Regions from separate parts of the Azonexus hydrophilus genome, predicted to be linked through region 3. Evidence: predicted binding sites of a transcription regulator. Region 3 holds the regulator's gene; each other region holds the start of a gene.
What was found. Region 3 encodes sigma-54, which starts transcription at its own class of promoters, with help from an activator protein. Its sites were predicted from a motif close to TGGCACGCTTNCTGCTNA; they were not measured.
Positions count from the first base shown of each region.

Region 1 (7,016 bases), 870 kb from region 3:
TGCCTTCCTTGCGGGCGTTACCGATGAAGGCGTTCAGGTCGTCACCGATGACTTCCGCGATACAGGTGGTCGACATGGCGATCATTTCTGCACCGTAGAGCTTGGTGGCGTTGGCCAGACCTTCATGCACGTTCTTCTGACCACCGAACACGGCGGCGTCTTCCGTCATCGAGTCGGCGATGATGGCGATCGGCTCCTTGAAGTGACGGTTGAAGTAGGTGCGGAAGTAGGCGATACAGCCTTGCGAACCGTGGATATAGACCAGGGTCTTGGCAAAGCCCAGCGAGCACAGGGCAGAGCCGAGCGGCTGGCAGGCCTTGGCCGGGTTGATGGTCAGGGCTTCGCGCTTGAAGTTGAGGTCCTGGTATTCCTGGGTGGTCGTCCAGGCGAAGGTTTCAGCGATCTGGTCGGCAGAATGGCCTTCTTCGAATTGCTTCTTGCCCTTCAACGTCGCCTTGTAGTCGTCGTCACGGAAGAGGGGGAAACACGGCTTGATGTCATCTACGGTTTGCATCTTGATCTCCTTCGCCCGCACCACCTATCTGTGGATACGGGCGTAAGTTGTACGATTGCTGCGGAATCAGGCAGCCTTCTTTTCAGCTTCCGAAGCAGCCTTCTGCCACGGGGCCTTCATCAGGTTCCAGCACGGGTTGTTCAGGGTCAGGTCCATGTCCTTGGCGAAGATGGCGAAACCGTCACAGCCGTGGTAGGGGCCCGAGTAGTCCCAGGAGTGCAGCTGGCGGAAAGGAATGCCCATCTTGTGGAAGACATACTTTTCCTTGATGCCGGAACCGATCAGGTCGGGCTTGCAAGCCTTGACGAATTCTTCGAACTCGTAGCCGGTGACGTCGTCGTAAATCAGGGTGGCGTCGCCCATTTCCTTGATCGTGCGATCGTAGTCATCGTTGTGGGCGAATTCGTAGCCGGTACCGACCACTTCCATGCCCAGGTCTTCGTAGGCGCCAACCACGTGACGCGGACGCAGGCCGCCGACGTAGAGCATGACCTTCTTGCCTTCGAGGCGCGGACGATACTTGGCGATCACGGCATCCATCATCGGGGTGTACTTCTCGATGACTCGCTCGGCGCCTTCCTTGATGCTGTCGTCGAAGAAGGAAGCGATCTTGCGCAGCGATTCCTTGATCTTGGTCGGGCCAAAGAAGTTGTACTCGAGCCAGGGAATCCCGTACTTCTCTTCCATGTGGCGGGAGATGTAGTTCATCGAGCGGTAGCAGTGCAGCAGGTTCAGCTTGACCTTCGGGGTGTTCTCCATTTCGGCCAGGGTGCCGTCGCCGGACCACTGGGCAACCACGCGCAGACCCATCTCTTCGAGCAGGATGCGGGAAGCCCAGGCGTCACCACCGATGTTGTAGTCGCCGAGGATGGCGACGTCGTACGGGGTGGATTCGAAAGCCTGACCGTCACGGTTGGAGATGATCCAATCGCGGACCGAGTCATTGGCGATGTGGTGGCCCAGGGATTGGGAAACACCGCGGAAGCCTTCGCAGCGCACCGGAACGACCGGCTTGTTGATCTGGGCAGCAGCTTTCTTGGAAACCGCTTCGATGTCGTCGCCGATCAGGCCGATCGGGCATTCGGATTGAACCGAGATACCCTTGTTCAGCGGGAAGAGCATTTCGATTTCATCGATCAGCTTGGCCAGCTTCTTGTCGCCGCCGAAAACGATGTCCTTCTCCTGGAAATCCGAGGTGAAGTTCATTTCGCAGAAGGCATCGACGCCGGTGGTGCCGACGTAGTAGTTGCGGCGGCCGGCGCGGGCATATTGACCGCAACCGATCGGGCCGTGCGAGATCGAGATGATGTCCTTGATCGGACCCCAGACCACGCCCTTGGAACCGGCGTAGGCACAACCACGCATGGTCATGACGCCCGGCAGGGACTTGCGGTTGGAAGTAATGCACTTCTTCGACGACTCAAGTTCCTTGTCGTTGATCATCAAGTGCTTGGCACGGTCCTTCTTGGCTTTCTCGGGGTAAACCTCAAGCACCTCTTGAATGAGGGCTGCGGTTTCTTCGCGGGTGAGCGCTGCCATGGTGTAACTCCTTTCGTTGCGCCGGCATCTATTTGTGCACGACGCCAACATTGGTTGAATACTGGCGATACAAGGTTCGCCGCCGGAGCGACGAACCCGGACTGCTATCAGGCGGCCTTTTCGGCAGCCAGTTCAGCAGCGGTCTTGCCGACGATGCTTTCGTCTTCGGCTTCCATGATGCCGAATTCCATCAGCAGCTCTTCCAGCTCTTCCATCTCGATCGGGGTCGGGATGACGAAGTTGGTGTTGTTGACGATCTTGTTGGCCAGGGCGCGGTATTCGTCGGCTTGCTTGTGCGTCGGGTCGAATTCGACGCAGGTCATGCGGCGGATTTCGGCGTGCTGGACAACGTTGTTGCGCGGCACGAAGTGGATCATCTGGGTGCCGAGGCGGGCAGCCAGGGCCATGATCAGTTCGTCTTCGCGGTCGGTGTTACGCGAGTTGCAGATCAGGCCGGCCAGACGGACGGAACCCGAGTTTGCATACTTCACGATGCCCTTGGCGATGTTGTTGGCGGCGTACATGGCCATCATTTCGCCGGAGCAGACGATGTAGATTTCCTGGGCCTTGTTTTCGCGGATCGGCATGGCGAAGCCACCGCAGACCACGTCACCGAGCACGTCGTAGAAGACGAAGTCGAGGTCTTCGTCATAGGCGCCTTCTTCTTCCAGGAAGTTGATGGCGGTGATGACGCCACGGCCGGCACAGCCGACGCCGGGTTCCGGACCACCGGATTCGACGCACTTGACGCCACCGAAACCGATGGACATGACGTCTTCCAGTTCGAGGTCTTCAACCGAGCCGGCTTCAGCAGCCAGGTGCATGACGGTGGTTTGAGCCTTGCTGTGCAGGATCAGGCGGGTGGAGTCGGCCTTCGGGTCGCAGCCGACGATCATGACCTTCTTGCCGGATTCGGCGAGGGCGGCCACGAGGTTCTGGGTGGTGGTCGACTTGCCGATCCCGCCCTTGCCGTAAATGGCGCATTGACGCAGTTTTGCCATGGTGTAATCTCCTTAGTCTGTCAGTCGATTTGAAATGCAATTGGTGAGTGTCGCGACTGATCTTCTGCATGTTGCGTGCCAGCTCGGCTGATGGCTTTCAAGTTGTTGTTTATTAAATGAAAAACAAAAAACATGGGGATGGGGGCGCGGTGGGGTTGTGCGACAAAGACCCTGGCTTGTGTCGGGGTGACGACAATCCAAGCCTGCCGCGCGAGGCGCGCCTGCCGATCAATCGCTGCAACCTGCCGGCGGTCGTGCTTGGCAGCCTGACTTATCAGCGTCATCCCTCACCGCTGCTGCTCGACGGCGTTGCCGAACTGCACCGCGACCTGTTCCGCCGCCTGGGCGAAGCCGGCGACGATGCGGCGGTGCGCGGGGAAGTCTTCCGCGATTACCTGACCGTGCATTTCCAGCTCGAATGGCCCGAGGAAATGGGCTTCACCGGCAACAACAAGTCACGCGCCCGCGCCAATTACGCGCGCATGATCCGCGGCTGGAGCTTCGATGCCGACAGCCGCGAGGGCGCGGTGCTCAAGGGTTGGGTCGAATCGCGTTTCGGCCTGCTGCCGCGCTGGCACGGCCAGCCGCTGCGCGATACCCACGACGACGCCTGGCTGCATTACATGGAAATGCGCTCGCAGGGTCTGTACGGGACCAGCGCGCTGGAGGCGCAGTTCGACCTGGTCTATACCTATTGCCAGCATGAACTCGCCCGTCGCCATTCAGGGGCCGGGCATGTGACGCTGTACCGCGGCGTCAACCGGGTGGCTGATCATGAAATCCTGGACAGCCGGGAGGGGGGGCGCCACACCATCCTGCTCAACAACCTCAATTCCTTCACCTGCAGCCGTGATCGGGCTTGCGAATTCGGCGATTACATCCTGACGGTGGACATGCCGCTGACCAAGATATTTTTCCACTGCGGCCTGCTGCCCGGCGTGCTGCAGGGGGAGGACGAATTCCTGGCCATCGGCGGTGTCGTCGATGTCACCTTGTCGACAATCTGAGGGTTGAGGCCGGTTCAGTCCCGGCCGTGCAGTCCGGGATCGGCGGCGACGATGGCATCGAGCGTGGCCAGCGCCTCGGCGTAGGCAAAGTTCTCGATTTCATTGCCCAGACGGGCGGCCGAGCGGCCGGCGGCGAGCACCAGGCGCGGCTGCAGCCGGTGGAAATGATCCAGGGCATTGATGTCGTCGCTGGCCAGCAACTCGCGTAGTTCGGCCAGTTCGCCGGCCAGCCGGGCGTAATCGATGGTCGGCGCCGGACTGTCGGCGACGGCCCGTTCGTGGGCTTCACGCAGGGCGGCGAAGGCGTCGCAGAACTCAGCCAGCAAGGCGGTCAGCGCCGCCGTCGGCAGGGCGGCCGAGGCTTCCGGCGTCATGGTGTTGCCGATGCCTTGTTCGATGACGCCGGCCTTGGCGGAAATCTGCAGCAGACCGAGGGTGGCCGCCGATCCCTTGAGCGAATGCGCGCGTCGCCGGGCGGTCGGCGTGTCGCCGTCGGCCAGCAACTGCTCAATGCGGTGGCCGTCGTCGCGGTGTGTGCCGCAGAACTGGTCGAGCAGGCGCCACAGGCGCTCGCTCTGGCCGAGTGTCGAGCGCAGGCCGAGCTTGCAGTCGAGCCCGGGCAGGCTGCTCAGACCCTGGCAGACTTCGTCGCCGGCGGCCGGTGCCGGCAGGCCGGCGGCGCGCCCGGTGTCGCCGCCTTTCAGCCAGCGCAAGAGCGCGGTGTACAGGACGGCCGGCTCGACCGGCTTGGCAATGTGTTCGTTCATGCCGGCGGCGCGGGTGGTCTCGCGGTCTTCGTCGAAGGCGTTGGCGGTCATCGCCAGGATCGGGATGCTTTCGCGGCCGGCGAGTTGGCGGATGCGGCGGGCGGCTTCGAGACCGTCCATGTTCGGCATCTGGACGTCGAGCAGGATCAGGTCGTAGGCCGTCTTGCCGGCCATGTCCACGGCCTGGCAGCCGTCGTCGGCGACATCGACGCGCAGATTGACCTGGCGCAGCATGTCGAGCGCGACCTCCTGATTGAGCAGATTGTCCTCGGCGAGCAGCACATGGTAGCCCTCGAGCTGGCTGCGCAGCAGGGTCATGTCGTCGCTGCTGTCGCCGACGCGCTGGCGGTGATGCTTCTGATCGAGGCGATCCTCCAGGCGTTCGAGGGCAACCAGCAGGCTCGACGGGGTCAGCGGCTTCGGAATGAAACCGGCAAAACCCAGGCTGCTCATGTCGTCGCGTGGCGCGCCCAGGGTGCCGCTGACGAGGAAGGTTTTCGGTGCCTTGGCCAGTTGCCCGGCCTGGATGCGCCGGCCGACCTCGATGCCGTCGAGGCCAGGCATCTGCCAGTCGAGCAGCAGCAGGCCGTAGGGGTCGCCCTCGGCTTCGGCTGCCTGCAGGCGGGCCAGGGCTTCGTTGCCGCTGGCCAGGCAGTCGGGGCGGGCACCCAGTTCGCTGAGCACTGCGGCCATCGAGATGCGCGCGTCCTCGATGTCATCGACGACCAGCGCGCGCGTGCCGGGCGGCAGGATGTCGGCGTTGCTGCGGTGATTGAAGCCGGCCACCTTGCCGAACGGCAGTTCGATCCAGAAGGTGCTGCCCTGGCCCGGCGTGCTGTTGACGCCGAGCTTGCCGCCCATCAGGTCGACCAGCCGGCGGGTGATCGCCAGTCCCAGGCCGGTGCCGCCGTAGCGTCGGGTGGTCGAGGCGTCGGCCTGTTCGAAGGCGCGGAACAGGCGCGATAGCTGCTCCTCGTTCATGCCGATCCCGCTGTCCTGGACTTCGAGGCGGATCAGCAGGTCTTCCGGGGTTTCGTCGAGGATGCTGCCGCGCACGACGATGCTGCCGCGCTCGGTGAACTTGACGGCATTACTCAGGAAATTGATCAGGATCTGGCCGAGCCGGAGACCGTCGCCGTGCAGGGCGGGGGGCAGCGAGGAAATGTCGGCGACCAGTTCGAGGCCCTTGGCCTGGACCTTTTCGCTGACCAGCGTGCACACGTCGCCGATGACGCGGTCGACGTCGAAATCGGTGGGTTCGAGCGACATCTTGCCGGCCTCGATCTTCGAGAAGTCGAGGATGTCGTTGATGATGCCGAGCAGGTGGGTGGCGGCACCGGCCACCTTGTCGAGTTGCTGGGCCTGGCGTTGATCGCCGATTTCGCGGCGGAGCATGTGGGTGAGGCCGATGATGGCGTTCATCGGGGTGCGGATTTCGTGGCTCATGTTGGCCAGGAAGGAACTCTTGGAGCGGCTGGCCGCCTGCGCGGCATCGCGCGCTTCAGCCAGTTCTACGGTACGGGCGGTGACCAGTTCTTCGAGGTGATTGCGGTAGCGTTCGAGGTCTTCTTCGGCTTGCTTGCGCTCGGTGATGTCGCTCCAGACAATGGCGGCCTGCGGCGTGTCGTCGAGATGGATGGCCTTGACCGACAGCGAGAAGATGCGGCTCGAGCCGTCCTTGCAACGGTAACTTCTCTCGAACGAGGCGTTGCCGTCACGGAGTACCAGGCGGATGTCGTCATCGACCTCGGTGCGCTTGCCGGCATCGGTCTGGATCGCATACAGGTCGAGGTCGGCGAACTCCTCGCGGCTGTAGCCAAGGTGGCGGCAGGCGGCGTCGTTGAACTCGACGAAGCCCATGCGCTTGATGTCGATCAGCAGGATGCCGTGTTCGGCCTGGCCGACGATGGTCGAGAACAGTTCTTCGCGACGGCGCAGCGCTTCGGTGGCGATCTTGATCGACGTGATGTCCTGGACCATGCCGTTGGCCCGGCGGGCCTTGCCGTTTTCGTCGAATTCGATCTCGGCGCGCTGGCGGACCCACTTGTTGCGGTCGCCGGCGGTGATCCGGTGTTCGACGTCGAAAATGCCGTGATGCACGGCCTGCTGCCAGTTTTCCCTGACCCGTTCGCGGTCGGCGGCGTCGATGGCGGCGAAGAAATCCTGCGGGGCGATGCCGCCCTGCAGC
Region 1 is NZ_CP151406.1:1,286,357-1,293,372, forward strand. It holds gene nifK (nitrogenase molybdenum-iron protein subunit beta) at 1-514, opposite strand, end outside; gene nifD (nitrogenase molybdenum-iron protein alpha chain) at 581-2,053, opposite strand; gene nifH (nitrogenase iron protein) at 2,161-3,054, opposite strand; gene AADV58_RS06295 (NAD(+)--dinitrogen-reductase ADP-D-ribosyltransferase) at 3,171-4,061, shown strand; gene AADV58_RS06300 (PAS domain-containing hybrid sensor histidine kinase/response regulator) at 4,076-7,016, opposite strand, start outside.
Region 1: nifH (nitrogenase iron protein) is a predicted target of sigma-54. The motif match lies at 3,118-3,135, and genes of this name have one in related genera.

Region 2 (7,016 bases), 940 kb from region 3:
CGATCGCGTCGAAATCTACCGCGCCATCATCTGCGACCCGGCGACGGTGCCGCGCAAGGACAGCGACGAAGACGAATAGGATTGTCGTTTTTGCGACATTGGAATACCGGTTCATGCACCGTGTTTGTGCGTAAATAATTGATAATACTGAAATATTTCTGTCCTATAATGCGCGGCCTTGTCCCTGGGAGATGCCCGTGCATACGACGAATTATTCCGCCGCCGACGCCGTGACCGCGCTTGGTGCCAATCATGGTTACTGTCTGGATGGCGACTTCGTCCATCTCAACGCCGATGTCAGCCTGGCCGAAGCCGATCTGGCCGACGGCACCCACTGGGCCCTGCAATTGTGGGCCAGTCCCGGCGGTTTCGACGGCCTGGCGCTGAACGGCGTCAAGGTCGCCGAACTGGCCCTGCAGCCGACGCCGGGCAATTTCAACGTGGCCGCCTGTGTGACTGCCTTGCCGCCGGCCGGTTGCGCCGCCCAGGTCATGGCCATGGCCCTGGTTGGACAGCGCGTGGACGGCAGCGTCCAGGTTCGCGACTTGTCGGTCTATGCGACGCCGCAGACCTTCTTCCAGCCTTTCCTGCTCGGCGACGTGAGCTGCCGGGTGGCCGACGGCGTGGCGGAAATCGCCATCGAGCGCATCGCCAGCCCGCGCAGCCCGGACAACCTCAGCGGCACGCTGGCCCTCGAAGTCTGGGCGCTGGATGCGCCCTATCAAGGCGGCGCCTGGCAGGGGCAGCCGGTGGCCAGCGTGGTCCTCGGCCAGTTGTCCGGCGGCAGCGCCTGGGCCGATTGCCAGTACAGTGTGCCGGCGGTGAACGCCAGCGGCGCGCTGACTCTGATGCTGCGCGAATGGACGCCGGCCGGTTACCTGACGCGCGATTACCGCAACCTGGCGGCGGCAGTGATCGCCGAGCCGGTAGTGGCGGCGGTGAGTGAGCCGGTCAGCGGCGACGTCAAGGCAGCGGTCAAGCTGGCCGCCAAGGCGGGCAAGGGTGCGACCAAGAAAGCAGGCGCCAGCAAGTCCGCAGACAAGACCGGTCCGGTCAGCGTCAATACCGCCAGCGCGGCCGAACTGGCTGCTGTCAAGGGGATTTCCAAGGCGGTCGCCGAAGCCATCGTTGCCGCCCGGCCTTATGCCAGGCTCGACGACTTGCTGCGGGCCAAGGGCGTTGGCGCCAAGCTGCTGGAAAAGGTCGGCAAGTTGTTGAAGATTTGAGTTTTTTCGCAGGCTTGTCGTAAAGGCGACAAGCCTGCTGATGAAAATTATCAAATAAAACAAGGTGCTGCCCGGTGGCACCCATTTTGCTGAGTGTTAGCCAGTCATCTGGAGAACGCGCATGAAAGCCAGCGAAATCCAGGCCCTGCTCGACGAGCCGGCCTGCAGCCATAACACCAAGGAAAAGTCCGGTTGTTCGAAGCCGAAGCCGGGCGCCACTGCCGGCGGCTGCTCCTTCGACGGCGCGCAGATCGCGCTGCTGCCGATCGCCGACGTCGCCCACATCGTCCATGGGCCGATTGCTTGCGCCGGTTCTTCCTGGGATAACCGCGGGACGCGCTCTTCCGGCGTCACGCTGTACAAGATCGGCATGACCACCGACCTGTCGGAAACCGACGTGGTCATGGGGCGTGGCGAAAAACGCCTGTTCCACGCGATCAAGCAGGCGGTCGACAGCTACGCGCCGAAGGCCGTCTTCGTCTACAACACCTGCGTCACCGCACTGATCGGTGACGACGTCGAAGCCGTCTGCAAGGCCGCCAGCGAGCGCGTCGGCATCCCGGTGGTGCCGGTCGATGCCGCCGGTTTCTACGGCACCAAGAACCTCGGCAACCGCCTGGCCGGCGAGGCCATGTTCAAGTACGTCATCGGCACCGCCGAGCCGGCACCGGCCAAACCGCGCGCCGACGGCCTGCCGACTTACGACGTCAACCTGATCGGCGAATACAACATCGCCGGCGAGTTCTGGCACGTTGCGCCGCTGTTCGATGAACTCGGCCTGCGCATCCTGTGCACGCTGTCCGGCGACGCGCGTTTCCACGAGGTGCAGACCATGCACCGGGCGAAGGTGAACATGGTCGTCTGCGCCAAGGCCCTGCTCAACGTCGCCCGTAAAATGCAGGAAACCTACGGCCAGCCGTTCTTCGAAGGCAGTTTCTACGGCGTTCAGGATGTTTCCAACGCACTGCGCGATTTCGCCCGGCTGATCGGCGACCCCGACCTGATCGCCCGCACCGAGGCGGTCATCACCCGCGAGGAAGCCAAGGCCCACGCCGCGCTCGAACCCTGGCGCGCCCGCCTCAAGGACAAGCGCGTGCTGCTCTACACCGGCGGCGTCAAGTCGTGGTCCATCGTTTCAGCGCTGCAGGATCTGGGCATGAAGGTGGTCGCCACCGGTACCAAGAAATCGACCGAGGAAGACAAGGCGCGCATCCGCGAACTGATGGGCGAGGACACCAAGATGATCGACGACGGCAGCCCCAAGGCCCTGCTGTCGACCTATCACGAGTACCGGGCCGACATCCTGATCGCCGGCGGGCGCAATTTGTACACCGCCCTCAAGGCGCGCATTCCCTTCCTCGACATCAACCAGGAACGCGAATTCGGCTACGCCGGCTACGCCGGCATGAGCGAACTCGCCCGCCAACTGGCGCTGTCGATGGAAAGCCCGGTGTGGACCGCAGTCCGGAAGCCGGCGCCGTGGGCGCAGGGAGTTTCGGGAGCGGTGCTGACGGCCTGAGTCTTATTGCGCAATCCAGTTTTCCAGTATTAATCCCGGTACCCGGGAAAACTCGCTCAGCTTATGGCTGACTACCATCCTGCCGCCACTCCAGGCATGGGCGGCGACGGGCAGGTCGTTCGCCGACGGGTGTGCCCTGTCGTTCGACGGCGGCGCCAACCTTGAGCCTTTTTACGCTCGCTGGAAAACGTTTTCTGCCGGCTGAATGGGCACCTGGCCAATTGCGTTTGGCTTTGTCCGGCTTGCCGTGATTGTCGGGTTTGCTACACGTTGACAGAATTTAACTAACTGTTTTACTTGTTGTTTTATCTTGGCGCGCTCATTGCTTAGGAGTGGTTAATCTCTGAGGAGCGTTGCCCACATGGCCGAAATCATCCAATCCAAGAAAGCGCTGGCGGTGAATCCGTTGAAGGTCAGCCAGCCGATCGGTGCGTCGCTGGTTTTCCTCGGGCTGAATCGTAGTCTGCCGCTGATGCATGGTTCGCAAGGGTGCACGGCGTTCGGCAAGGTGTTTTTCGTGCGCCATTTCCGCGAGCCGATTCCGCTGCAGACGACGGCGATGGATCAGGTGTCGTCGATCATGGGCGCCGACGAGAATGTGGTCGAGGCCTTGCGCACGCTGTCCGACAAGAGCAAGCCGGACATCATCGGCCTGGTCACGACCGGGCTGTCGGAGACGCAGGGGACCGACATCCTGCGTACGGTCAAGGAATTTCGCGCTGCGCATCCCGAATATGACGGGGTGGCGGTGGTGCCGGTGAATACGCCGGATTACGTCGGTTGCCTGGAAAGCGGTTACGCGCTGGCGATCGAGGCGCTGATCCGCACGCTGGTGCCGGCGAGCGATTGTGCCGGCAAGCGGCCGAAGCAGGTCAATGTGCTGGCGTCGGGGATGCTGACGCCGGGCGATATCGAGGCGATCAAGGACTGGGTCGAGGCTTTCGGCCTGCGCCCGGTGGTGGTGCCGGATATTGGCGATTCGCTGGATGGTCACCTGGTCGAGGCCGAGTATTCGGCGCTGACCATCGGTGGCACGCCGCGCGCGGAAATCGAGGCGATGGGCGAGTCAGTGGCGACCCTGGTGATCGGGCCGTCGCTGTTCAATGCGGCGGATATCCTCAAGGGCCTGACCGCGGTGCCCGATCATCGCTTCGCTGGGCTGATGGGGCTCGATGATTGCGATGCCTTCACCCAGGCGCTGGCCGAGATTTCCGGCAAGCCGGTGCCCGAAAAAATTGAACGCCATCGCGCGCAGTTGCAGGATGCAATGGTCGATAGCCATTTCATGACCGGGTTTGCCCGGGTGGCGTTGGCGGCCGATCCTGACCTGCTCGGCATGCAGGTGCGTTTCCTGACCGGCATGGGCGCTGAGGTGGTGGCTGCAGTCAGCCCGCACAAACATGAAAGTCTGGCTGGCTTGCCGATCGACAAGGTGATCGTCGGCGATCTGGAAGACATGGAAAAGGCGGCACGTGCCGCCGGTGCCCAACTCGTCATGTCCAATTCGCATGCCGTGGATACCGCGCACCGCCTGGGTTTGCCCCTGATGCGCGCTGGTTTTCCGCAATACGACTACGTGGGCGGTTACGCCCGCACCTGGGTGGGGTACCGCGGTACGCGGCAGACCCTCTTTGATCTCGCCAACTTGATGCTGGGACAACATCATGAACTCGAAGCCTATCGTTCAATCTACTGGACCGACGACCGTGATGGTGTCGGACAACCCCATGTCGTCACGTCGTCTGCAGCTGGTCTGGTCCATTAAGCAGGCGCCGGAAGCCGTGCTCCGCATTGCCTTCGCCTCGACCGACCGGACCCGGGTCAATCAGCATTTCGGTGCTGCCGAGGGTTTTGCCATCTACGAGGTGACGCCGGACAAGGCGACGCTGGTCGGCGTCGGCGAGTTTTCGGAAGAAGCCATGGATGGCAACGAGGACAAGCTGATCGCCAAGGTCGATTTCCTGGCCGGCTGTGCCGCGGTCTATGTTATGGCCATCGGTGCGTCGGCGATAAAGAAGCTGATGGCCGCCGGCATCCAGCCGATCCGCGTGGGCGAGGTCGATGCCATCGACGAATTGCTGCTGGAGCTGTCCGGTGCCATGCGCGACGGCGGCGTAGCCTGGGTTGACCGGGCCATCGCCGCGCAGACCAAGGCGGCGGCAACGGATCGCTTCGCGGCGATGGAAGACGAAGGGTGGCAGGGATGAGCGCCGGCATGATCGAACATCGTGGCATCGTCCAGCGGATCGAGGACGGCCGCGCCATCGTCGTCATGGAAACCAGCGGCTGTTCGGCCTGTGGTCACGGCAGCAGTTGCGGCATCGGCAAGATCGCTGCCGGCCGTCCGGCGACTGTCCTGACCCTGCCGGCCAGCGCTGGCATCGCCGCAGGTGACATGGTCTGCGTGGCCTTGCCGGAAAGCCGGCTGACGTTGTCGGCGCTGCTCGGTTACCTGTTTCCGGCCTTCGCCATGCTGTTCGGCGCCTGGCTTGGCGCCGTGCTCGAAGGTAGCGACGGCGCAACGGCGCTGGGCGCCATCGTCGGCTTCGTTGCCGCCCTGATCATTGCCCGCGTCGCCATCGGCCTGGTTCCCGGATTGATGCCGGCGCCGCAACTGCTGCCGCTATCCCGTTCTTCACAAGTTTCCCCACAGGAGTTCCACCATGAGCACTGATCCCATCTTTGAAACCGATTTCGTCAAGGAAATGGCGCGCCAGATGCGCGCCTTGGATACCTACGGTACCTATTCCGGCTGGACCGTCGAGAAAATTCTCGACCCCTACATCATGACCAAGGAGCGCAAGGCGACCATTCCGCTGATCGGTGATCCGGATGATGAAACGATTTCGCGCGTCAAGGCCTTCTACAACGCCATCGCCGTGTTGATCGAGAAGGAATGCAAGCTGCTGGCCGTGCCGCTGGTGCACCTGACGCATGAAGGTTTTGGCCGCGCCATCATCACCGTTGGCAAGCTGGTTGCCGTCGAGAAGACGCTGCGCGACGTGCATCGTTTCGGCTTTCCCAGCCTCTCCAAGATGAAGGATGAAGCGGACAAGCTGCTCGGCATCGCTCTCGAACGCATCGGCCAATATCCGGACGTCGCCGGGCTGTAAGGACGGAGGAAATGATGACTGACGAAGAACTCGCCGCTCTCGACAAGGAAGTGAAGAAGTTGAAGCGTATTGCTTCGGAATGGGCGTCGCAAATGCACGACCTCGTGGAAGACCGCCTGCCGGCGGGCTACCAGGAAATTCCGGGCATCGCGCAGTCGACTTACGACGCTTGTCAGGCCTGGGCTGAAGCCAGCCAGCGCTTGGCGGCGGCGCAGAAGGCGCAAACGGTTTGAAGGTGGCTAGTGACGGGGGCGGGCGATGACACCGCCGTCCCCGGATATCGGCGAGTCGCTGTGCCAGGCACTGCGTGAGCAGGTCGGCAAACTCGGTCTGTCGATTGGCGACGAACCGGTGTGGGCTGCCGCCAGTTTCGAGATGGAGCGCGATCCCTACTCACAGCAAGAGAGTGTGATTGCCGTCTGGCGGGGTGGTCAGCGTTTTGGCAAGGCAACCTTTTTCCCGGACGGGCGGGTCTTCGCCGAATACCAGGTGCTGCTGCCGCATCCCGCGAAAGCGGGTAGTTACGTCGATGCCGTGCAGGTCTGGGGAAGGGCGCCAGTGTGGCGCGGTGACGCGGTTATTGCGGAGTATCCGGCATGAATATGGACACACGTGTGCTTCTCCTGCACAAGCAGGGCACCAGCGGGCGCTTGCGCTATCTGCGTCTGCCTTCTGGTGTCGCCCTGTTTACCCCCTTGCCGGCCGATGCCGCGCTACGGCCGGAAGACTGGTCGCCGACGGTGCAGGTACATCCGAGCGCCGTGCTGCGCGAGGCCGAGGTTCGTCTTGGCTTGGCCGAAGGGGCAATCGAGGCGGTGCCGGAATTCCAGTGCTGGGTGGATACCTCCGCCGGCGACGTCGCGGTGCTGCTCGGCGCTTTTGCCAGCATCGATCCGCCATTTGCCGCTGCCGAGCAACTGGATGGTCGATTCATCACGATTGCCGAGGCACGCTCCTTGAGCGCCATCGAGCGCGACCTGATGCGTCGTGCTTACGAACATGTTTTGGGGTGATTGTCGCAAATGCGACAAGCCGCTGCGCAGCAACAATTCATTTAATTCATAGGCTTGGCGATAGGTTTCGGGATGGCACAGGGCTTGCAATGAGTAAGCCATCAACCCCTGGGAGAATCGCCATGATCAATCTGACCCCCGCCGC
Region 2 is NZ_CP151406.1:1,352,666-1,359,681, forward strand. It holds gene AADV58_RS06625 (RnfH family protein) at 1-79, shown strand, start outside; gene AADV58_RS06630 (helix-hairpin-helix domain-containing protein) at 198-1,226, shown strand; gene nifE (nitrogenase iron-molybdenum cofactor biosynthesis protein NifE) at 1,348-2,745, shown strand; gene nifN (nitrogenase iron-molybdenum cofactor biosynthesis protein NifN) at 3,107-4,510, shown strand; gene AADV58_RS06645 (NifB/NifX family molybdenum-iron cluster-binding protein) at 4,473-4,952, shown strand; gene AADV58_RS06650 (SoxR reducing system RseC family protein) at 4,961-5,419, shown strand; gene AADV58_RS06655 (NifX-associated nitrogen fixation protein) at 5,409-5,858, shown strand; gene AADV58_RS06660 (CCE_0567 family metalloprotein) at 5,870-6,091, shown strand; gene AADV58_RS06665 (hypothetical protein) at 6,117-6,458, shown strand; gene AADV58_RS06670 (hypothetical protein) at 6,455-6,871, shown strand; gene AADV58_RS06675 (HesB/IscA family protein) at 6,994-7,016, shown strand, end outside.
Region 2: nifN (nitrogenase iron-molybdenum cofactor biosynthesis protein NifN) is a predicted target of sigma-54. The motif match lies at 3,057-3,074, and genes of this name have one in related genera.

Region 3 (7,016 bases):
GTGCCCTGGCGGCGCTGCGGGTGGTAGAACTCGTGGCGCGGAAAGCCGTAATCGATCAGCAGCAGCATGCCCTGCTGCAGTATCTTCCCCCATTCCGCCGACCAGGCCCGCGCTGCCAGTGAAATCTCGGACAGATAGGCGCCGCCGGTACCGGTTTCATCGGCGATTTCGCGAGCCGCGGCCAGCAGCGCGCCCGTGGCCGGGCGCTCGTTCCACGTGAAACGGCCGTCAGCATCGAGGGCCACACCGCGTTCGCGGATGACATCCTCGTCCCAGACCACCAGATGGGCGGGCAGGGCGTCGAGCAGTTCATTGGCCACCACCACGCCGGAGAATGTTTCCGGCAGCCGGTCCAGCCAGACCACCCGCGACAGCAGATGCGGCGCAGCGGCGGCGATCGTCTCGCGCTGGCGTTCGCGCAGGTCGGGCGACAGATCGAGGATGGCATAGCTGTCGGGCAGACAGCCAAGCTGCTCGAACGCCAGCAGCAAGTCGGTGGCAAGCCGCCCGGAACCCGCGCCGACCTCGATCACGGCCTGGGCAGAAACGGCCATGACCTGGGCGATCTGGGCCGCCAGGGCCTGACCGAACAGCGGCGTCATTTCCGGCGCAGTGACGAAATCCCCGGCCGCCCCGAATTTGCGTGCCCCGGCCGCGTAGTAACCCAGCCCCGGCGCGTAAAGCGCCATTTCCATATAGCGGGCAAAGGACAGGAAGCCGCCTTCGGCGACCACGGTATTGGCAATCGCTTCATGCACCTGCCTGCTGTGGGCAAGGGCATCAGGAGAGGGCGCGGGCAGTTGGCTCATCGGCGGGCAAAGGCTCCATTCTAATTCGCCGGGCCGGTTTGCCGAAGGAAGCGTGTAAACTTGCGGGTTGCTGCAATTCAGCCAGGCCCATCGCGAAGACTTCCCGACCATGAACACGCCCGTATCCGCCAATCTGCAAAAACTCCGCAAATTCCTTGAAGGCCGCACCGGCAAGGCCATCATGGACTACAACATGATCGAGGACGGCGACACCATTCTGGTCTGCTGTTCCGGCGGCAAGGATTCCTACACCCTGCTGGCGATGCTGATGGCGCTGCAGCAGCGGGCGCCGGTCAAGTTCCGCCTGATCGCCATGAACCTCGACCAGAAGCAGCCGGGTTTCCCGGAAGATGTCCTGCCGCGCTATTTCGAATCGCTGGGTATCGAACACCGCATCGTCGAAGCCGACACCTATTCGATCGTCAAGGACAAGATTCCCGAGGGCAAGACCACCTGTTCGCTGTGCTCGCGCCTGCGCCGGGGGATCATCTACCGTACCGCCAAGGAACTTGGCGCCAACAAGATCGCCCTTGGCCACCACCGCGACGACATGGTGCATACGCTGTTCCTGAACATGCTGTTCGGCGGCAAGATGAAGGCCATGCCGCCCAAGCTGGTCACCGACGACAAGGCGCATGTGGTGATCCGGCCGCTGGCCTACTGCTCGGAGGCCGATATCGCCAAGTTCGCCCGCGGCATGGAATTCCCGATCATTCCCTGCAATCTGTGCGGTTCGCAGGAGAACCTGCAGCGGCAGAAGATCAAGGAAATGATGCACGACTGGGACAAGCGCTACCCCGGGCGTACCGAGGCCGTGTTCACCGCGATCCAGAACGTCGTACCGTCCCACCTGGGCGACAACAATCTGTTCGATTTCCGCAATCTGACGCTGGACACCCCGGTCGAACAGGGCGATATCGCGTTCGACAGCGAGGAAATGCCCATCAGCGGCAGCATACCGATCAATCCTGCTGCATGACGGCCCGCTGTCAACCGGCGGACTTCGTCATATAATCAGCCGTCCAACATCCGATCTTGCCCATGAACGCGCAGCACCCGATTCCTGTCATCATGGTTGCCGACATTTCCGGCAGTGCTTCGCTTCACCAGCGTTTGAACGCGCAAGAGGCGGATCGGGCCATTGACCGCTGCATCAAGCGCATGAGCCGCTCGGTCGAGGGCTATCAGGGCAAACTCCTGCAAACCGCCGGCGACGAAATCCTGGCCATTTTCCCGAGTGCCGAATCGGCCTGTCAGTCGGCCATCGACATGCACCAACGGGTCGCCGACCTGCCGCCAATCTCTGGTCACAAGCTGGGCATCCGCATCGCCCTGAACGATAGCGACGGCGCCGAGGCGCCATCGGCCGGCAAGCTGACCAGCATCATGCGCATGGCGGCGCTGGCCACCACCGACCAGATCCTGTGCAGCGGGCCGGTCGTTCAGACCCTGCCGGCCAGCGCCGTCGTTCAGGCCAACCCGCGCCCGGACATCGACAATCTGTTCGAACAGGATGCCGTCGTTCCGGTGTTCCAGATTCACTGGCCCGCACAGAATGGCGCGCCGGCGCCGCAGCACTCGATGTTCGGCCCACTCAGCCACAAGCTGGCCGAGCGCCTGTGCCTGCGCTACCGGGGCAAGGCCTACCTGATCGACGACAGCACCCCGGTCCTCAGTCTGGGACGCGATCCATCCTGTGCCATGTTGATCCAGAACCGCAAGGTGTCACGCATGCACGCTCGCATCGAACGGCGCCGCGATGGTTATTACCTGATCGACACCAGCACCAACGGCAGTTTCCTGAGCATGCAGGGGCGCCAGGAGATCACGCTGCGCAAACATGAAATCCTGCTCGAAGGCAGCGGTGTCGTGTGTTTTGGCAGTTCGCTCAACGATCCGGCAGCTGACCGGGTCGAATTCGAACACCTCTGAGCGACTCGCCGCTAACGCGGCTCAGACGTCGTCGTCGTTCATCATGCGGCTCTGCCGCTCGACGAAGTCCTGCATGCTGTCGATGCCACGATATTGCAGGATGGTGTTGCGTACCGCGGCTTCCATCAACACCGCCAGGTTGCGCCCGGCAGCCACCGGAATCACCACCTTGCGGATCGGCACGCCGAGCACATCCTGGCTTTGTGCGTCGAGCGGCAGACGCGGCGCGTCTTCCATGGCAATCGTGCGCTGCAGGTGCACGATCAGCTTCAATTTCATCTTTCGGCGCGAGGCGGTCTCGCCGAAGATGGTGCGGATATTGAGCAGGCCGAGGCCGCGGACTTCGAGGAAATCGCGCAACATGCCTGGGCAGCGGCCTTCGATGGTGGTCGGCGCGATCCGGGCCATCTCGACCACATCATCGGCGACCAGGCCATGGCCGCGCGAGATCAGCTCCAGCGCCAGTTCGGATTTGCCAACCCCGGAATCGCCGGTAATCAGCACGCCCATGCCGAGCACGTCCATGAACACGCCGTGCAGGCTGATGGTGTCGGCCAGGCGCGCCGACAGGTAGATGCGCAGGTGATCGATGACCGCCGAACAGTGCTTGGGCGACAGGATCAGCGGCACGTCGGCGGCCTTGCAGGCATCGACGATGAATTCGGGGGGCTTCAGGCCGTCGGCGACGATCATCGCCGGCGTGCGGGCCGACAACAAGTCGATGAACATCTGGCCGAAACGCCGCTCGCCGATGCGCATGGCCCAGTCGTACTCGGCCTGCCCCATGACCTGCAGGCGTTCCGGGTGGATGATGTTGATGTGGCCGACGACGTCGGCGCCGTAATTGCTGGCGGCCTTGAGCTCGATGCGCCGGTCGTTGCGCTGACCGGCCAGCCAGTTGAACAACAGCTTTTCGCGGTTGTCCTGGTACAACTGCTCCAGGCTGATGTGCCGCACGGCGCCGGTCAGGACTTCTTGAACAGTGCCAGCACCGCTTCGGCGTCCGGGGCGGCCTGCAAGGCTTCGCGGAAGGCGCGGTCGGAAAAGCGCTGGGCCAGTTCGGACAGGATCTGCAGATGCTCTTCGGTCGCCTGTTCCGGTACCAGCAACACGAACAGCAGGGTGACCGGACGGCCGTCCGGGGAATCGAAGGGGATCGGCGTCGCCAGACGGATCAGCGCGCCGGCGGCCTGCTGGAGGCCCTTGATCCGGCCGTGGGGAATGGCTACACCCTGGCCAAGGCCCGTGGAGCCGAGTTTTTCGCGTGCGAACAGGCTGTCGAAAATCAACGAACGCGACATGTCGAGCCGGCTTTCGAACAGCATGCCGGCCTGTTCGAAAACACGTTTCTTGCTGCTCGCATCCAGGTCAAGCAGGACCTGGTCGGCAGTCAGAATGTTGTCTAGAGGGTTCATGGGAACTTTGCAGCAAAGAAACCGCACCCCGAGGGGTGCGGTCGGTCAGGCTTAGTCGTCGATGTGCATCGACGGCTTTTCGCCACGATGGTGGTCCTGCAGCTTCTGCTTGTACTTCTGGACCTGGCGATCGAGCTTGTCGAACATGGCGTCGATGGCGGCGTAGAGATCGTCCCCGGCTTCCTCGACATGCATGTCCTTGCCCGGAACGTGAACGGTGACTTCGGCCTTCTGCTTCAGCTTTTCAACGGAAAGCACGACGCTGGCGCCGGTAACCTTGTCGAAATGACGGAGCACGGGATCGAGCTTGTTCTCGACGTATTCGCGCAGTGCCGGGGTGACTTCGATATGGTGACCGCTGATTTGCAGATTCATTTTTTCTCCTCTCTCTACAGGGTCTTGCGTAAATTGACCGGTGGGATGTTGAGCGATTCACGGTATTTGGCAACCGTGCGTCGGGCAACGACAATTCCCTGCTGGCCTAGTATTTCGGATAATTGACTATCCGACAAGGGCTTCTTGCCATCTTCCGCCGAAATCAATTGCTTGATCAGGGCACGAATGGCCGTGGCAGAACAGGCACCACCAGTATCGGTGGACACATGGCTGCCGAAGAAGTATTTCAGTTCGAAGATGCCGCGCGGCGTGGCCATGTATTTCTGGCTGGTAACGCGGGAAATCGTCGATTCGTGCAGGCCGAGCAAGTCGGCGATCTCGCGCAGCACCAGTGGCCGCATCGCCACTTCGCCATGTTCGAAGAACTGGCGCTGGCGGTCCACGATGGCCTGGGTGACGCGGTGGATGGTATCGAAACGCTGCTGGATGTTCTTGATCAGCCAGCGGGCTTCCTGCAACTGGCCGCTCAGGTTGCCATTGCCGCGACGCTGGCGGGCAAGGATGTCGGCGTACAGGCGATTGACGCGCAGGCGCGGGTAAGCATCCGGGTTGATGTAGGCGGTCCATTTACCCTTGAGCTTCTTCACGATCACGTCGGGCGTGATGTAGCGCGCTTCGTCCTGTGCGTAACCGGCGGCCGGCCGCGGATTGAGGCTGGTGATCAGCTCGTGCGCGCCGCGCAGGATTTCGTCATCGCAGCCGGTCAGGCGGCGGATCTTGACGAAATCGCGGGCAGCCAGCAATTCCAGGTGCTTGTCGGCAATGGTCAGGGCCAGCGTGCGCTCGGCGCAATCCTCTTCGACCTGCAGTTGCAGCAGCAGACATTCGCGCAGGTCGCGGGCACCGATCCCGGTCGGATCGAAATTCTGGATATGGCGCAGGGCGATTTCGAGCTCCTCGAGCTCGACCTCGTACTCGGGCGGCAGGGTTTCCAGCAGTTCTGCCAGCGGCGTGGCGAGATAGCCGTCGTCGCTGAGTGCTTCGATCAGGAAACGGACCAGACTGCGATCGCGATCGCTCAACTGGGTCATCCCCAGTTGCCAGCCGAGGTGCTCGCGCAGGCTGACGCTGGAAGCGTGGGCGTCCTGCGGATCGTTGTCGTCTTCCTCGTCGCGGCCGGCGCCGGTGAAGGTGCCGGCATCGCTGGACCAGCGATCGTCGTCGACGTCACCGGGCGTCATCGGCGGCTCACCCTGGGCATCCTCACGCGACTCGCTCGCCGGTGCGGGTTCGCTGACCGGCTTGTCGGGCGAATCGAACTGCTGGGCACCGGCGAAGGACTCGCCCGGTCCGTCGTCGTCGCGCTCGAGCATCGGGTTTTCCAGCAGGTAGCGTTCTATTTCCTGCTGCATCTCGACGGTCGACAACTGCAGCAGCTTGATCGACTGCTGTAATTGCGGCGTCAGGGCCAGATGCTGCGAAAGCTTGAGCTGAAGTGCCGGTTTCATTGATGCAATCTTGGTTTGGCGAGATCAGAGGCGGAAATGCTCGCCGAGGTAAACCTTGCGTACACTCTCATTGTCGACAATTTCCTCCGGACGTCCAGAGGAAAGTACATGACCGGCGTTGATGATCACCGCGTGATCGCAGATGCCAAGCGTCTCGCGCACGTTGTGATCGGTGATCAGGACACCGATGCCGCGTTCCTTGAGGAAGCGGATGATTTTCTGGATTTCCAGCACGGCGATCGGATCGACCCCGGCAAACGGCTCGTCGAGCAGGATGAAGCGCGGATTGGTCGCCAGCGCCCGGGCAATTTCAACGCGCCGCCGCTCGCCACCGGACAGTGCCGCTGCATTCACGTGGCGGACATGGGTGATGTGCAGTTCGTTGAGCAGGCTTTCCAGCCGCTGGCTGCACTCTTCGGCCGGCAACTTCTGCAGTTCGAGCACGGCGAGGATGTTTTCTTCGACGTTGAGCTTGCGGAACACCGAGGCTTCCTGCGGCAGGTAGGACAGACCGGTGCGGGCGCGTGTATGCATCGGCTGGTGGGTGAGGCGCTCGTCGTCGATATAGACTTCGCCGCCATCGGCGGCCACCAGGCCGACGATCATGTAGAAACAGGTGGTCTTGCCGGCACCGTTCGGCCCGAGCAGACCGACCACTTCGCCGGAGCGCACCGAGAAGGACACGTCCTCGACGACGGTGCGCGCCTTGTAACGCTTTTTCAGGTTGTGCGCGGACAGAGTGGCGGTTGGCTGGCTCATTCTTCTCTAGCTCCGCGCAGGGTCTGGCGGATCGCTTCTGCAGAAAAGCCGCGATATTGCAGGAAACGCATCTGTTTGGCACGTTCTTCTGCAGATTGGGGGGGCTGCCCGAATTTTTTCGCCCAGATCGCCCGGCAACGTTCACCCTCGTCGCCGGCCTCGGGCAGGGCGGCTTCGATGTCGCCATCGCTGACGCCCTTGTGCCGCAATTCCTGGCGCAGGCGGCCATTGCCGTAGCGATTGGCACGCGCCGAAAC
Region 3 is NZ_CP151406.1:412,036-419,051, reverse strand. It holds gene AADV58_RS01985 (class I SAM-dependent methyltransferase) at 1-809, opposite strand, end outside; gene ttcA (tRNA 2-thiocytidine(32) synthetase TtcA) at 919-1,788, shown strand; gene AADV58_RS01975 (adenylate/guanylate cyclase domain-containing protein) at 1,851-2,741, shown strand; gene hprK (HPr(Ser) kinase/phosphatase) at 2,763-3,698, opposite strand; gene ptsN (PTS IIA-like nitrogen regulatory protein PtsN) at 3,707-4,156, opposite strand; gene hpf (ribosome hibernation-promoting factor, HPF/YfiA family) at 4,208-4,531, opposite strand; gene AADV58_RS01955 (RNA polymerase factor sigma-54) at 4,546-6,000, opposite strand; gene lptB (LPS export ABC transporter ATP-binding protein) at 6,025-6,759, opposite strand; gene recX (recombination regulator RecX) at 6,756-7,016, opposite strand, start outside.

Region 4 (7,016 bases), 410 kb from region 3:
ACCAAGCCGCGTATCGTCCGCTGCCCGCAGTGCGGCCAGGATTCCCTGTGGGCGCCCGAGAACAAGTGGCGCCCGTTCTGTTCCGAGCGCTGCAAGCAGATCGATCTGGGCGCCTGGGCCAGCGGCAGCTACACCATTCCCGGTCAGCCGACCGACGAGGAAACCGCCGCGCCCGGCGTCGATTTCCTCGAAAGCAAGCGCTGACTTACCAGCCGCGCATCAGCGCAATGCCGTGGGCGCCGTGGTGTATGGCGCTGTCGCGCAGGGTTTCGCGCATGCCGCCCAGGGCGAACACCGGTAGCCGGTTGCCGGCGCGGTAATCGGCGAAGCGGCGCCAGCCGATGCCGGGATGCTCGGGGTGGGTCGGCGTTGCCAGGACCGGGCCGAGCAGCGCGTAATCCAGTTCCAGTTCGCCGGCCCGGGCAATTTCCTCTGTCGTGTGGCAGGAGGCGCCGACCCAGGCGAAATCCGGACGTTGGGCGCAGGCGGCCAGCGCTGCCGCTGAGAGGTGCACGCCGTCGGCGCCGCAAAGCTTTGCTAGTTCGATATCGTCGTTGATGACCACCGGTGCGCCGTGGCGCTGGGCGAGGTCGACCACGGCAGCGGCGAAAGCCGCTCGCTGCGCGGCCGGCAGGGATTTGTCGCGGACCTGGATCAGCGGCGCCGGGCCGACGCCCAGTCGCCGTTCGAGGCGGGCCAGCCAGGCCTCGGTGCCGCTTTCCTCGGCCATCGAGATGAGCATCGTGTCGGGCAGCGCCAGGGCTTTCAGGATGGGGTCGTTGGCCGGTAGCACGGGCGTCACGCTGGCCGGACGGCCGCGTTCCTGCCAGTCTACGGCGCTGTGTTCGAGCGGCGCGGTGATGCCGATTTCGCCGGTCCAGGCGGTGACGCGCCAGAAATTGAGGCGGACCGTCGCATGCGGGTAGGTGAACACGCGGGTCAGCCAGGGGTGGCAGACGGTGACGCTGATCCCCAGTTCTTCGTGCAGTTCGCGCACCAGTGCGTCGCGCACGCTTTCGCCGGCCTCGACCTTGCCGCCGGGAAATTCCCAGTAGCCGGCGTAGACCTTGCCTTCCGGACGCTGGGCGAGCAGGAATTCGCGACCGTCGGCGCGCAGCATCACGGCGGCCGCGACTTCGACGATGGCGCTCATGCCGGCTGGCGCCCGGCCAGGTCGCGGGCGAATTGCCAGGCGACGCGGCCCGAGCGCGACCCGCGTGACAGTGCCCAGTTCAGCGCTTCGCGTTCGCTGGCGGCGATCACTGCGTCGCTAATGCCGAACTGCCGCGCCCAATGCGCGAAGACGGCCAGGTAATCGTCCTGCGAGAAGGGGTAGAAGGAAATCCACAGGCCGAAGCGTTCGGACAGCGAGACTTTCTCCTCGACCGCCTCGCCGGGGTGGATTTCGTCGCCGACGCGCTGGGTTTCCAGGTTTTCCGACATGTATTCGGGCATCAGGTGGCGGCGGTTGGAGGTGGCGTAGATCAGCACGTTGTCCGGCGGCGCCGCGACCGAGCCGTCGAGTACCGACTTCAGGGCCTTGTAGGCGGTTTCGCCGGCTTCGAACGACAGATCGTCGCAGAAGATGATGAATTTTTCCGGCCGGCCGTCGACCAGGTCGACGATGTCCGGCAGGTCGATCAGGTCGTGCTTGTCGACTTCGATCAGGCGCAGGCCGTCGGCCGAGAATTCGTTGAGCACGGCCTTGACCAGCGAGGACTTGCCGCAGCCGCGGGCGCCGGTCAGCAGCACGTTGTTGGCGCCCTGGCCGGCGACGAACTGACGGGTATTGGCGACGATGCGGGCTTTCTGGTCGTCGACGGTCTCGATGTCGCTGAGGCGGATCGGGTGCGGCTTGCCGACGCCCTGCAACCAGCCGCGGGCACCGCGCTTGCGCCAGCGGAAAGCCACGGCGGCGTGCCAGTCGGGCAGGGGCGGGGCCGGTGGCAGCGTGGCTTCGAGGCGGCCGAGCACATGCTCGGCGCGGGTCAGCAGGCGTTCGAGTTGGGCGGAGTCGATCATGGTGGCAGGTATACTGTGCGGCAAAGCTGCCCACTCTAACCAAAGCCATGTCAAAAAGCCAAGTTGTCCTGTTTGCTGTCGCCCTGCTGCTGGCCGGGTGTTCGACCTTGCCCGGCTTGCCCGCGCCATCCGAAGAAAAGGCGCCGGCCTGTCCGCCCTGCGCTGCCTGTCCGGCGTGTCCGGCCGTCGAAACGCCGGTGCAGCCGCCGGCCTTCTCGCGCGTGTTCACGCCGGCGAGCTGGGACGAGCTGCCAGGCTGGAAGACCGACCAGCATGCGGCGGCCTGGCCGGCCTTCGTCCAGTCCTGTCGCGGATTGCAGCGGCGCAATACCGGTCAGTTCTGGCGCGAGATCTGCGCCGGGGTCGATGCAGTCGACGGCAAGTCGGACGCTGCCGTGCGCCAGTTCTTCGAAGCCCGCCTGCAACCTTACGCGGTGTCGACGGCCGACACGTCGGCGGTCAGCGGCATGGTCACTGGTTATTACGAACCGCTGCTGCTGGGCAGCCGCGCGCCGGGCAAGCGCTTTGCGTTTCCGGTGCATGGCGTGCCGGAGAACCTGCTGACCATCGAACTGGGCGACCTCTTCCCGGAACTCAAGGGCAAGCGCGTGCGCGGCCGGGTCGAGGGCAACAAGGTTGTGCCCTACTGGACGCGCGGCGACATCCTGGCCAATGAAAAATTGCCGGCGAAGACGCTGGCCTGGGTCGACGATCCGATCGAACTGTTCTTCCTGCAGATCCAGGGCTCGGGCCGCATCCGCCTGCCCGATGGCAGCACCATGCGGGTCAATTACGCCGACCAGAACGGTCATCCGTATCGCTCGATCGGCCGCCTGCTCGTCGATCGCGGCGACCTGAAACTGGAAGAGGCGTCGATGCAGGGCATTCAGGCCTGGGCGCGGGCCAACCCGGCGCGCCTGGACGAGCTGCTCAACAGCAATCCGAGCTATGTCTTCTTCCGCGAGATGCCGGCCAGTGACGACGGTCCGATCGGCGCACTCGGTGTGCCGCTGACGCCCGAGCGCAGCATCGCCATCGATCCGCGTTCGATTCCGCTGGGGGCGCCGGTCTTCCTGGCGACGACGCGCCCCAATTCGGCGCAGCCGCTGAACCGGCTGGTGATGGCGCAGGACACCGGTGGTGCCATCCGTGGTGCGGTGCGCGCCGATTTTTTCTGGGGCTTCGGCAAGGAGCCGGGTGCCTTGGCTGGCCGCATGAAACAGGACGGCCGGATGTGGGTTCTGCTGCCGCCGGGCTATCCGCTCGACTGAGTTGATGCACGATGCCGGGGCGTTCGCCCTGCGTCATGCACGCTCGCGGTGCGCGTTTTGTTTTGGTGCATTTTCCAATGCACTGATTTGAAACGGATTTGATGCACTGGAATGGTGCTTGCTTTTCCAGCCCCCAGATCATTTTCTGGGGGTCCCATGGAAACTTTGCATTCTGGCAGCAACGTATTGTTCATTCTTCTGGGCGGCATCATGGTGCTGGCCATGCACGCCGGCTTCGCCTTCCTCGAGGTTGGCACGGTGCGCAAGAAGAATCAGGTCAACGCGCTGGTCAAGATTCTGACCGACTTCGGCGTGTCGACGATTGCCTACTTCTTCATCGGCTACGGCATCGCTTACGGCGTTCATTTCTTCAGCGGTGTCGAGACGCTGATGGAGAAGAACGGCTATGAACTGACCAAGTTCTTCTTCCTGCTCACCTTCGCCGCCGCGATTCCAGCCATCATTTCGGGCGGCATTGCCGAGCGCGCGCGCTTTTATCCGCAACTGGCGGCCACCTTCATGCTGGTCGGCTTCGTCTATCCCTTCTTCGAGGGGATCGCCTGGAATGGTGCCTTCGGCATCCAGGATTGGCTGACGGCCACTTTTGGTGCGCCCTTCCATGATTTTGCCGGCTCCGTTGTGGTGCATGCGATGGGCGGCTGGATCGCGCTGCCGGCGGTGCTTCTTCTTGGTGCGCGTTATGGTCGTTACACCAAGGACGGCCGGGTGTCGGCGCATCCGCCTTCATCGATTCCCTTCCTGGCGCTCGGCGCCTGGATCCTGACGGTAGGCTGGTTCGGCTTCAACGTGATGAGCGCGCAGACCATCGAGAACATTTCCGGCCTGGTTGCGATCAACTCGCTGATGGCCATGGTCGGCGGCACGCTGGCGGCGCTGGTATTCGGCAAGAACGACCCCGGCTTCGTCCATAACGGCCCGCTGGCCGGTCTGGTCGCCATCTGTGCCGGTTCCGACCTGGTGCATCCGATGGGCGCGCTGGTCATCGGCGCCATCGCCGGCGGGATGTTCGTGATCCTGTTTACGCTGACCCAGAACCGCTGGAAGATCGACGACGTCCTCGGCGTCTGGCCGCTGCACGGCCTGTGCGGGGCCTGGGGCGGCATCGCCGTCGGCATCTTCGGCAGCACCGCGCTCGGCGGCGCCGGCGGCGTTGCCTTCATGTCGCAACTGCTGATGACTCTGCTGGCAATCGGCGTCGCGCTGGTCGGCGGTTTTGTCGTCTATGGCGGCCTGAAGCGCGCATTCGGCCTGCGTCTCGACCAGGAAGAGGAATACCAGGGCGCCGACCTGAGCATCCACCGCATCACGGCGACGCCGGAGCGCGAACCGAGCTGGTAAATCGGTAGGCGGGTGGAAGCCGAAAACAAAAAACTTCCACCCTGCCCTTGAAATCGGCCAAGGGCGTCACTATTATTAGCACTCACTGACGACGAGTGCTAACAAACGCCCGCGTCGGTCCCGGTGCCGCAGCCGCGTGCCCGGCCAATTTCAGTGTTTTGCAGATAAAACTACAGGAGCGATATCCATGAACATCCGTCCTTTGCACGACCGTGTGATCGTCAAGCGCGTCGAAGCCGAGCGCACCACTGCCTCCGGCATCGTCATCCCCGATTCCGCTGGCGAAAAGCCGGATCAGGGTGAAATCCTGGCCGTCGGCCCGGGTAAGCGCGACGACAACGGCAAGCAGATCGCCCTCGACGTCAAGGTTGGCGATCGCGTCCTGTTCGGCAAGTACGCCGGCCAGGCCGTCAAGGTCGATGGCCAGGAAGTCCTGGTCATGCGTGAAGAAGACATCATGGGCGTGCTGCAGAAGTAATTCCTGCATCCGACCTATTCCACAGAACAATTTTCAGGAGCTATTCACATGGCAGCCAAAGAAGTCAAATTCGGTGATTCCGCCCGCGCCCGTATGGTCGAAGGCATCAACATCCTGGCCGACGCGGTCAAGGTCACCCTCGGCCCGAAGGGCCGCAATGTCGTGCTCGAGCGTTCGTTCGGCGGCCCGACCGTGACCAAGGACGGCGTTTCCGTCGCCAAGGAAATCGAACTGAAGGACAAGTTCGCCAACATGGGCGCCCAGATGGTCAAGGAAGTTGCTTCCAAGACTTCCGACATCGCCGGTGACGGCACCACCACCGCCACCGTGCTGGCTCAGGCCATCGTCCGCGAAGGCATGAAGTACGTTGCCGCCGGCATGAACCCGATGGACCTCAAGCGCGGCATCGACAAGGCTGTCGCCGCCACCATCGAAGAACTGAAGCAGATCTCCAAGCCGTGCACGACGACCAAGGAAATCGCCCAGGTTGGTTCGATCTCGGCCAACTCCGATTCCTCGATCGGCGACATCATTGCCGAAGCCATGGAAAAGGTCGGCAAGGAAGGCGTCATCACCGTTGAAGACGGCAAGTCCCTGGCCAACGAACTCGACGTCGTCGAAGGCATGCAGTTCGACCGTGGCTACCTGTCGCCGTACTTCATCAACAACCCGGACAAGCAGGTTGCCCTGCTCGACAACCCGTTCATCCTGCTCTTCGACAAGAAGATTTCGAACATCCGCGACCTGCTGCCGGTCCTCGAACAAGTCGCCAAGGCTTCCCGTCCGCTGCTGATCATCGCCGAAGACGTCGATGGCGAAGCGCTGGCTACCCTGGTCGTCAACAACATCCGTGGCATCCTCAAGACCGTTGCTGTCAAGGCCCCGGGCTTCGGTGATCGTCGCAAGGCCATGCTGGAAGACATCGCCATCCTGACCGGCGGTACCGTCATTTCCGAAGAAACCGGCCTGTCGCTGGAAAAGACCGACCTGAAGGATCTGGGTCAGGCCAAGCGCATCGAGATCGGCAAGGAAAACACCACCATCATCGACGGCGCCGGCGACGAAGCTTCGATCCAGGCTCGCGTCAAGCAGATTCGCATCCAGATCGAGGAAGCCTCTTCCGACTACGACCGCGAGAAGCTGCAGGAACGCGTGGCCAAGCTGGCCGGCGGTGTTGCCGTGATCAAGGTTGGCGCTGCCACCGAAGTCGAAATGAAGGAAAAGAAGGCCCGTGTCGAAGACGCGCTGCACGCCACCCGTGCCGCCGTTGAAGAAGGCATCGTTCCTGGCGGCGGCGTTGCCCTGCTGCGTGCCCGTTCCGCGGTCAAGACCCTGAAGGGCGACAATCACGACCAGGACGCCGGCATCAAGCTGATCCTCAAGGCGATCGAAGCCCCGCTGCGCGAAATCGTTGCCAACGCTGGCGACGAGCCGTCCGTGGTGGTCGACAAGGTCGTTCGCGGCAAGGGTAACTACGGTTACAACGCCGCTTCCGGCGAGTACGGCGACATGGTCGAAATGGGCGTGCTGGATCCGACCAAGGTCACCCGCACCGCGCTGCAGAACGCCGCTTCCGTGGCCGGCCTGATGCTGACCACCGAGTGCATGGTGGCCGAACTGGCTGAAGACAAGCCGGCCGGCGGCATGCCCGACATGGGTGGCATGGGCGGTATGGGTGGCATGGGCGGCATGGGTATGTAATACCCGGCCGGCCTCGCGCCAGTCACAGGCCCCGCTTCGGCGGGGCTTTTTTTCGCCCGCTTTTTGCGGCATCGCAACATCCGCCGGAATGCGCTATTCTTGCGGCCTTTGCGTCGCCGGACCGGTGGTCCGATGGAGTCGGTTTCATGCAGAAACAAGCTGCGAGTTGCGGCCATATTCGTGAA
Region 4 is NZ_CP151406.1:820,198-827,213, forward strand. It holds gene AADV58_RS03995 (DNA gyrase inhibitor YacG) at 1-204, shown strand, start outside; gene AADV58_RS04000 (Nudix family hydrolase) at 206-1,153, opposite strand; gene AADV58_RS04005 (ATP-binding protein) at 1,150-2,022, opposite strand; gene AADV58_RS04010 (murein transglycosylase A) at 2,070-3,293, shown strand; gene AADV58_RS04015 (ammonium transporter) at 3,450-4,652, shown strand; gene AADV58_RS04020 (co-chaperone GroES) at 4,840-5,130, shown strand; gene groL (chaperonin GroEL) at 5,179-6,831, shown strand; gene AADV58_RS04030 (DUF485 domain-containing protein) at 6,978-7,016, shown strand, end outside.
Region 4: AADV58_RS04015 (ammonium transporter) is a predicted target of sigma-54. The motif match lies at 3,401-3,418, and genes of this name have one in related genera.